DNA from 3 places in the Hominiventricola filiformis genome. Region 3 is predicted to be linked to each of the others. Evidence: riboswitches for the same ligand, from Rfam matches in the RefSeq annotation. Region 3 holds a riboswitch; each other region holds the start of a gene.
What was found. A riboswitch is a leader RNA that binds a small molecule or an ion and turns the genes downstream of it on or off. The one in region 3 is predicted to bind thiamine pyrophosphate.
Positions count from the first base shown of each region.

Region 1: linked by a shared signal. The riboswitch ahead of thiW (energy coupling factor transporter S component ThiW) and the one ahead of thiS (sulfur carrier protein ThiS) in region 3 are both predicted to bind thiamine pyrophosphate.
Region 2: linked by a shared signal. The riboswitch ahead of thiD (bifunctional hydroxymethylpyrimidine kinase/phosphomethylpyrimidine kinase) and the one ahead of thiS (sulfur carrier protein ThiS) in region 3 are both predicted to bind thiamine pyrophosphate.

Region 1 covers NZ_JAJEPS010000001.1:137,815-141,074, reverse strand. Annotated here, with positions in the region: gene bsh (choloylglycine hydrolase) at 1-76, shown strand, start outside; gene LKD36_RS00680 (hypothetical protein) at 157-1,602, shown strand; TPP riboswitch at 1,656-1,762, shown strand; gene thiW (energy coupling factor transporter S component ThiW) at 1,863-2,360, shown strand; gene thiM (hydroxyethylthiazole kinase) at 2,376-3,200, shown strand; gene thiE (thiamine phosphate synthase) at 3,187-3,260, shown strand, end outside.
Region 2 covers NZ_JAJEPS010000006.1:54,631-57,890, forward strand. Annotated here, with positions in the region: gene tenA (thiaminase II) at 1-524, opposite strand, end outside; gene thiD (bifunctional hydroxymethylpyrimidine kinase/phosphomethylpyrimidine kinase) at 521-1,330, opposite strand; TPP riboswitch at 1,446-1,555, opposite strand; gene LKD36_RS07810 (M23 family metallopeptidase) at 1,627-2,295, opposite strand; gene LKD36_RS07815 (nucleoside recognition domain-containing protein) at 2,351-3,260, shown strand, end outside; gene LKD36_RS07820 (ATP synthase subunit B family protein) at 3,210-3,260, opposite strand, start outside.
Region 3 covers NZ_JAJEPS010000028.1:6,958-10,217, forward strand. Annotated here, with positions in the region: gene LKD36_RS16295 (lactate utilization protein) at 1-343, shown strand, start outside; gene LKD36_RS16300 (DUF362 domain-containing protein) at 364-1,488, shown strand; TPP riboswitch at 1,619-1,727, shown strand; gene thiS (sulfur carrier protein ThiS) at 1,886-2,080, shown strand; gene thiF (sulfur carrier protein ThiS adenylyltransferase ThiF) at 2,087-2,722, shown strand; gene LKD36_RS16315 (thiazole synthase) at 2,747-3,260, shown strand, end outside.

The DNA.
Region 1 (3,260 bases), on a different contig from region 3:
TGCAGAGGATCTTGAAGGAATGGAAGTGGTCAGTTATCCTATGTTGCAGAAGACAGAGATCCGGTATCAGAATTAAGAAATCTTAAGTGGACAAATACCTCCTGTGTAGTAAAATGAGGATACCAAAATGAAGGTAATTTCATGAAGGAGGATCTTATGAAAAAGAAAATTGCGATTTTATGTGTATTGATGCTTGGAATGTCCATGCTGGCAGCATGTGGAAACAATACAGATCAGACAGCGCAGGATACAGAAAATCCGGAAGACAGTGAGGAAATCATCGGAGAGGAAGATGCTCCGCTGGAGACGATCTCGGATGATGGTATGACGGAAGCCTACGAAGGGATTATCGACGACTATCGGTCACTGGTAGAGGAACAGTGGGATTATGACCAGATCTATGAGCATAATTACAGTAATCTGGCCACTATGGTGTCAGTAGGTTATACGTTATACGATCTTGATCAGGACGGACAGCTGGAATTACTGATTGGTGAAACAGATACGGAAGAACCGGTGAACCGGATGATTCTGGATGCTTATACTATGGACGGAGATGCGGCAAAGCAGCTGTTTACCAGTCGGGAGAGAAACCGATATTATCTGGTGGAAGATGAGGCAGGTGCTGTGATCATTGCCAATGAAGGTTCCAACGGTGCAGCAAGTTCCGGATGGCTGTACTATATCGTAGAAAACGGAGAGCTTTCTATTCAGCAGTCGGTTATTTATGACGCAGGAGCAGATGAGCAGAATCCATGGTTTACTTCCGTGGATGATGACTGGGATGTGAGCAATGATACGCCGACGGATGAAGAGACCGCGCAGGCAATGATTGATTCTTATATGGAGCAGTATGCCGTCCTTGACTGGACCCCGCTTATGGACGCTATCGGTACTCCGGCTACGGTGGATTCCAATGTGACGAAGTTGGAAGCAAACACACCGGTGGAGATTGACGGCCAGGAATTTACACTGCAAGTATCAGAGCCGGATGCAGATAATGCGGATATTGTGAGTGTGACGGCTCAGTATGGTTCTGACAGTGTGGAGGTAGACCCGGAGACATTGCGGGCAGGGGATACCTATGCATTGAATCTGAATAATACTTACTATGTACTGACAGAGACCTATACGTACAATGACTGGGCAGTTACATATCTGATCAAACTGGAGGATGGAAAACTTTCTGTCACCAGTGTGGATGGAAGTATCGAAAAGGTTCCTTCCAATCCGGCAGACGGCATTGAGATTACGTCCAAAGTAGATGTACTGGGGACTTATGGTGGAACCAAAACTTACCATATTTCCAATGACCAATTGACTCCGAACGGGGACATGTATCTTTTTAACCATGCTTCTGATGTGAAACTGACCGTGAAAGGTTCCATTTTCTGCAGACTGGAAGGCTCCAATGCTACATTAAAAGCAGGAGATGTGATTACTCCGACCAGTTACTCTGAAGACGGTACCTTTGGCTTTGAACTGGAGGACGGAACGGCAGGAAACCTGATCGTAGACCTGAATGCAGACGGTATTTATGCAGGCACCATTGGAGGTGTATCGGAGAGCGATCTTTTTGAAGAGCTGCCTTATGCAGGATAAGAAAAATGAATAGGGCTTGCATTTCCTACTGTACAGGGGTAAAATAGACAGCAGAAAGAGAACAGGGGAGCTTGTGTGACAGGCTGAGAGGAAGGAATGACCTTCGACCCTTTAACCTGATACGGATAATGCCGTCGTAGGAAGTCATCGAATATGATTTTACAGGAGGCACCGATACAGGAGCCTCCTTTTTTGTCAGTAAAAAGTCAGGTGTTGGTCATCAGGTTTCCCTTGTTTGAGCAAAAGAGGAGTGAATGAATATGCAGAAAAATGTAACTAAAAAAATGGCACTGACTGCCATGCTGGCCTGTCTGGCCTTCGTCCTGAACACCTTTGTCTATTTCCCGGCCATGGCACCGTTCCAGCACTGCGTGGATGTCATTGCAGCGGTTCTGGTGGGACCCTGGTATGGATTTGCGGCAGCCCTTTTATGCGGCATTATGAGAATGTTGTCCGGCCGTACCATTCAGGCAGTTACCGGAGCAATCTATGGACCGATTCTGGGAGGCCTGATTTACAAGAAGACAAAAAATATTTATCTGGTATGGATTGGAGAAGTCATCGGAACCGGATTTTTCGGAGCCATGTCTTCTTATCCGTTGATGAAGATGTTTTACGGACTGGATGCCCAGTCCCCGTTTTACTATATTCCGTTCTATACCCCGTCTGCAGTGGTAGGAGCAGCTATGGGTGTGGCAATCCTGGTGATCTTAAAGAAAACGGCTGTGCTTGGACGGATGCAGAATGAGCTGGCGTAAGGAGACAAACGTTTTATGAACAAGTATGCAGAGGCATTACATCTGGTGCGGGAAAAGGAACCGCTGGTGCAGTGCATTACCAATTTTGTGACGGTCAATGACTGTGCAAATATCATTTTGGCAGCAGGCGGCTCTCCGTCTATGGCGCATGACGTCCGGGAGGCGGCAGAGGCAGCCAGAAATGCCCGGGCACTGGTCTGCAATATGGGAGCCATTGAAGATGCCCCGTCCATGATTCTGGCCGGAAAAGAGATGAACAAGCTTGGTCGTCCGGTTGTTCTGGATCCGGTAGCAGCAGGCGGAACGAGCCTTCGAAGAGAAGTGGCAGCAGAATTGTTAAAAGAAGTGAAGTTCAGCTCCATTCGTGGAAATGCGTCAGAGATCCGTTATCTGGCAGGACAGCAGACCGCCGGAAGTGGTGTGGATGTAAGCGCGCTTGATAAGATTACGGAAGAGAATCTCAAAGAAGCAGCAGAGATGGTGCGGGCACTTGCGGAACGCACGGGAAGTGTCATTGCTGTTTCAGGAAAGCTGGATCTGGTATCCGATGGGAAAGAAACGGCAGTCCTCAGAAATGGATGTGCAACTATGGCGCGGATTACGGGCAGCGGCTGTATGCTGACTTCCATGATCGGCGCATTTTGTGGAGCCATGCCGGAAGACTGCTTTACGGCAACAGTGGCAGCCATGAGCGTGATGGGAATCAGCGGAGAGGTGGCAGAGGCACGCCGTATCAAAAACGGAACAGGCAATGCTACATTCCGGACAGATTTGATTGATGCTGTATTTAATATGACAGAAGAACAATTGGTGGAGGGAATGCAATATGAAATACTCTAAAGAAGAGATCCGGAAATCCATGCTGCTTTATGCAGTAACCGACCGGATGTGGTTAAAGGA
Region 2 (3,260 bases), on a different contig from region 3:
TTTTCCTCATGATAGCTGTCTGACACATAACCGGATACCCATTCTCCATAAAACGGATGTTTGTCTGCTTCCGGGTGCTCAGCTACAATCTGGCGGGCAATTGCCTCATAACTCAATGCGCAGGAAAGAATGGAAGCTGCTACTTCTGCCTGACCTTCTTCATAAGCTACACGGAGCATATAGGAGGTATAAGACAGATTATCAAGGGCCTGCTTCGTATGTTCTGCCTCTTCCGGCGTGATGCCAAGGCGTGCCATGTAGCTTCTGTGAATATCCATCTCTCCATCTAAAATAGCATGGGTGGAATTTGCAAAGCGTTTCATAAACTCCATGTCCTTCGCCTTTGCAACGCCAATAGCAAATACTTTCGTATAATCAAGAAGATAGAGATAGTCCTGTATCATATAATATTTGAATTTTTCTTTATCCAGAGTTCCGTCGGCAATCCCCTGTACAAACGGGTGCTGATGGTATTCTGCCCAGATAGATTCTGTGTCTTTTAAAAGACGTTCTGTAACGGTCATGCCTTTTCCTCCGCAAATCCTTTTCCACGAAAATCAAATCCGTGATCCATGGGGCCGGAACCCTGTCCAAGATCAAGCATGGCTGCCAGAGCGCCGGAGATATAAGCTTTTGCGCGCTCCACTGCGGTGTCCAGATCATAGCCTTTTGCCAGATTGGAGGCAATAGCGCTGGACAGCGTACATCCGGTACCATGGGTATTCGGGTTGTCGATCCGTTTACCATTGAACCATTTATAATCGCCGTTCCGGTACAGAAGGTCGTTGGCATCATTTAACTGATGTCCACCCTTGCAGAGTACGGCACAGTGATAGGTCTCACTGATATATTTTGCTGCTGCAATCATGTCATCCGCGGTCTTTACTTCCATTCCGGAGAGAACTTCCGTCTCCGGAATATTCGGAGTCAAAACCGTCGCCATGGGCAGTAAAAGCTCTTTTAATGCGCCAATGGCGTCCTCGCTGATGAGTCTTGATCCGCTGGTTGCCACCATAACCGGGTCCACTACGATTTTTTCTGCTTCATACTGTTTCAGTTTCTTTGCGATGGACTCGATCAGTCCCACAGAAGAAACCATTCCGATCTTCACTGCGTCCGGACGAATATCCGTAAATACGCTATCAATCTGCTGTTCCAGGAATTCCGGGGTTACCTCGAAAATCCCCTGGACGCCGGTGGTGTTCTGTGCTGTCAGAGCCGTAATTGCAGTCATGGCATATACCCCATTTGCAATCATGGTCTTTAAGTCAGCCTGGATACCGGCGCCTCCGCTGGAATCACTTCCGGCGATTGTTAATGCTGTCTTCATAAAAATTCTCCTTTCAGGCATCAATAACTTTTGTTAGGCGATGCAAGGTGGTGCCCCCAATGTACCGCCGCAGGTAAATAAAAAAAGTGGAAATACCAACGTACTTCCACTTTTCTATCTTTTCACAGTTACTTCCTACGTTGGCATGATCCAAATCAGGTATACGGGTCCTGACGGTATCAGTCAGATCTCAGCCCACTTCCGCAGGCTCCCCGGTACTTATTTTCTATTCACTTTGCTTTCTTACTATACGACAATGAAGTGAGGATGTCAAGTTTTCTTCTTATACAGTCACATTAATATATATATGAAAGCTTTTGGCTTTCCAGATACAGAAGCATCCAGTAAGGATTGATGGCCAGCTCGCCACTTTCCGCAGCCGGAAGATAGATCCCCAGATGAAGATGCACCGGGAATTGCCCCGTCGTCCCTTCCGGTCCATATCCAGTGTCACCCATATATCCCAGCACATCTCCTGCCTTCACCGGATCTCCCCTTTTCCAACCTTTGATATACGAATGAAAATGTGCATAGTAATAATAATTGCCACTTATAGATCGGATTCCAATCCGCCAGCCTCCCTTTTCCAGCCATCCCACCTGTTCAATGGTTCCATCTGTCATGCTCACAATGGGAAAATAGCCGCTTTTATCAGGGTCGGCCATCAGGTCAATTCCTTCGTGTTTTCGTTTGCCGCCGTAGTTTCGTTCCGCCTGCCAGGTATTTTGGAAGGAGACAGATACATTTGGGGACAAGGCAGAATCCGGTACCGGAAAATAGATAAGCTCTTCCCAGACAGACTCGATCTGTCTCTGATATTGCTCCAGAAGGCTCTCTGTGGTCTTGGAAAGGTTTCCTGCCTGCCGGTCTATAAGATTTTCGATCCATTCTTTTTCAGACTGAATCAGGCAGCAGAGGAACAAAATGGCAATCAGATAGCAGGCATGTTGTCTGGAAATGCGCATAAATTACGGTCAACTCCATAAAATGTACAAAATCAGTTTATTATATGGGACGTACGTGAAAAAAATACTGTCAGTGATTCTGCCTCTTGGCTTTTGTATTCTTCTGTTTACTCATCCGGTTCTGGCAGCAGAAGGCTGTACAGCAGGACTTACGCTCTGGTATCAGGCAGTTCTGCCCTCACTGCTTCCGTTTATGATTGTATCCGGCCTACTGATCCATACAGGCCTCTTTCACTTCCTGAACAGCTTCTATGCACCTTTGTTTCAACGACTGTTCCGGATCTCCGAGGAGGGCTGTTATGCTGTCCTGATGGGTTTTCTGTGTGGATTTCCAATGGGTGCCAAGACAACCGCTGATCTGGTACGACAAGGACATCTTACACGGGAGGAAGGCACTTATCTTCTTGGATTTTGCAACAATGTAAGTCCGGCTTTTTTTATGAACTATATCTGTATGTATGCGCTTGGATATCATCAGATTCCATGGAAAATTGTACTGCTATTCTATGCTCTTCCGGTTTGCTACGGGATACTGACAAGACCATTTTATCATTTTCCTTACGACCGGAATATATGTACAAAAAAACAGGCCCCCATGCAGCGGCTTACATTTCCGATGCTGGATGCCTGTATTATGGACAGTTTCGCAACCATTACCCGGCTTGGCGGATATATTATTCTGTTTTCGGTCTGTAGTCGGATGCTGCAGCTTATTTCTGCCTCATCTGCAGTGCGGCTGCCGCTGGAGTCCATTCTGGAAATCAGCTGTGGCATACAGGCAGTCTGCAGTTTCTTTTCCGGAGCATTGTCCGTCCGTCTGGCAGCAGTCTGTTCCTGCGCTTCTTTTGGTGGATTATGTATTTTTGCGCAGACAAAAAGTGTCCTCTGTCATGCCGGAATCAGAATACGGTCATTTACTGTTGGTCGTCTGTTTCTGGCTCTTCTGTCGTTTCTTCTGTTTCTTC
Region 3 (3,260 bases):
TCTTTCCAGTGCCAATGCCATGACCAGTGATGGTATTCTGGTGAATATCGATGGAAATGCCAACCGCGTATCCTGTATCGCGCAGGGACCGAGGAAAGTCGTTTTCATTGTTGGCATGAATAAAGTCTGTGATAACCTTGACAGTGCCATGAAACGTGCCAGAAATGTGGCAGCACCGGCAAACACACAAAGATTTGACATCAAAACTCCGTGTAAGGAAAAAGGAAAATGTTTTGACTGCAAATCTCCGGATACGATCTGCTGTCAATTCCTGATTACCAGATATTCCAGACATACCGATCGCATTCATGTGATTCTGGTAAATGATACGTTGGGATTCTAAGGATAGGAGAGAAATATTAGATGGAGAAATCAACTGTTTATTTTACGGATTTCCGGTGTCCGGTAGGCACCAGCCAGCTGGATAAGCTGAAAAAGCTCTGTATCGCAGCCGGAATCAAAGACATTGACATGGATGGAAAGTTTGTAGCAATCAAGATGCACTTCGGTGAGCTTGGAAATATGGCGTTCCTTCGCCCGAACTATGCGAAGGTAGTGGCTGATCTCTGCAAAGAGCAGGGGGGAATGCCGTTTCTGACAGACTGCAATACTCTGTATCCGGGAAGCAGAAAAAATGCACTGGAGCATTTGGACTGTGCAAACCTTAACGGCTTTAACACCATTACGACGGGATGTCAGATTATCATTGGAGACGGACTTCGCGGAACCGATGAAGTAGAAGTCCCGGTTGTGAACGGGGAATACTGCAAAACAGCCCTCATTGGACATGCAATCATGGATGCGGACATTTTCATCAGTCTGAGTCATTTCAAAGGACATGAGACAACCGGATTTGGCGGAGCCCTTAAAAATATTGGTATGGGCTGTGGAAGCCGTGCCGGAAAAATGCAGCAGCACGCAAGCGGAAAACCGGCAATCAACGAAGAAGTCTGTCGTGGCTGCCGCCGCTGTGCAAAAGAATGCGGCAGTGATGCAATTACCTATGTCAACAAAAAAGCAGTGATTGATTATGATAAATGTAAAGGCTGCGGCCGTTGTATCGGAGCCTGCAGTTACGATGCAGTCTACAATCCGAATAGCAGTGCAAATGAGCTTCTCGACCGTAAAATGGCTGAGTATGCACAGGCTGTCTGTCATGGCCGTCCGCATTTCCATATTGCACTGGTGCAGGATATCAGTCCTAACTGTGACTGCCATGGCGAGAACGATGCCCCGATCCTTCCGGATATCGGAATGTTCGCAAGCTTCGATCCAGTGGCACTGGATCAGGCATGTGCGGATGCCTGCCTGAAAGCAACCCCGATTGAAAACAGCCAGCTGGGCGAGCATCTGGCAGAGCCGGGATGGCATTGTCACCACGATCATTTCAAAGACTCCAACCCGAATATTGAGTGGAAAGCAACCCTCGATCAGGCAGAGAAGATCGGCCTTGGAACGAGAGCTTATGAGTTGAAGAGAATTAAATAAACACAAGATTCTGATCTTGTAGTGAGGATAGGGAAGATTTCGGTGATTATGATTTGTTTGCAGCAGGTATTTCGAAAGAATTTACAAGATGTGGAAATCTCTTGCAAATCTCCTGAAACTTCTGTATAATATTTTTCAAATAGGGAGCTCAAATAAATGGGCTGAGAGTAGACTTGATTAGTCTTGACCTGGAACCTGATTTGGATAATGCCAACGTAGGGAAATACATGTCGCGAATGGATGGACGTATGTGCCGTTGCTCTCTGTTTTGTGTGAACTGGGGGCACCACTTTTCACAGAGTACTTACAGGCGCCGGATGACACTAAAAGTGTGTCATTCGGTGCCTTTTTTGTGTGCTTGGAGATTAAGGTGTTAAAACGTGAAAGGAGAAACAGGATGGTAAAAATCAATGGAGAAGAAAAGGAGATTGCCGGAAAGAATCTTCTGGAATTTTTAAAAGAGACCGGATTTGAGCCGGAACGGGTAGTGGTGGAACGGAATCTCATGATCATTCCAAAAGACAAGCTGGGCAATGTGACCATTCAGGATGAGGATGTCATTGAAGTTCTTAGGTTTGTAGGAGGAGGCTGAAAAAAAATGGGAGAACTCATTTCGCAGGAAGAACTGGACCGGGCCTTTGATGCCCGTTTTTCCAAAGAAATGCAGGTGAAGCTTCGCAGTGCCAAGGTAGCGATAGCGGGACTTGGCGGACTGGGATCAAATATTGCGGTGATGTTAGCAAGAAGCGGGATTGGAAAGCTTCTGCTGGTGGATTTTGATGTAGTGGATGTGACGAACCTGAACCGCCAGATGTATTTTATTCCGCAGCTTGGAAAACCAAAGGCAGAGGCACTGCCGGAGATTTTGCGTCAGATCAATCCCTATCTTACCTATGAATCTGTATGTGTGAAGGTGATACCGGAGAATGTAAAGGAACTGTTTTCAGATTATCCCATTGTCTGTGAGGCCTTTGATAAGCCGGATCAGAAGGCGATGCTTGTGAGGGAACTATTGACTCAGTGCCCGGAGACGACAGTGGTATCAGGAAACGGTATGGCAGGTTATGGAGATACCAATGAAATCCGCACGCAGCAGATGATGAGAAGGCTTTATGTGTGTGGGGATCAAAGTACGGATGTGGGCAATGGAATCGGACTGGTTGCACCGAGGGTGGCAGCTTGTGCTGCCCATGAAGCAAATAAAGTACTGCAGCTGATTATGCAGACTGAATGATAAAAAGAAAAGAGGAAGAAAGAAATGGAAGATAAATTTGTATTAGGTGGAAAAGAGTTTAAGAGCCGTTTTATCCTTGGTTCTGGAAAATATAATCTGAATTTGATTAAAGCGGCCGTAGAACAGGGCGGCGCAGAGATTATCACCCTTGCGCTGCGTCGGGCAAATACCCAGGAGAGTGAGAATATTCTGGATTTTATTCCGGAAGGAGTGACACTGCTTCCAAATACATCAGGAGCAAGAACAGCTGAGGAGGCTGTCCGGATCGCCAGACTGAGCAGAGCTATGGGATGTGGAGATTTTGTCAAAGTGGAGATCATGCGTGATGCGAAATATCTGTTTCCGGATAATTACGAAACAGTGAAGGCAACGGAGATTCTGGCAAAGGAAGGTTTTGTAGTGCTTCCGTATATGAACCCGGATTTAAATGTAGCCAGAGACCTTCAGAATGCAGGTGCAGCAGCGGTGATGCCGCTGGCAGCACCCATTGGAAGCAACAAGGGACTGGCAACCAAAGCCATGATCCAGGTACTCATTG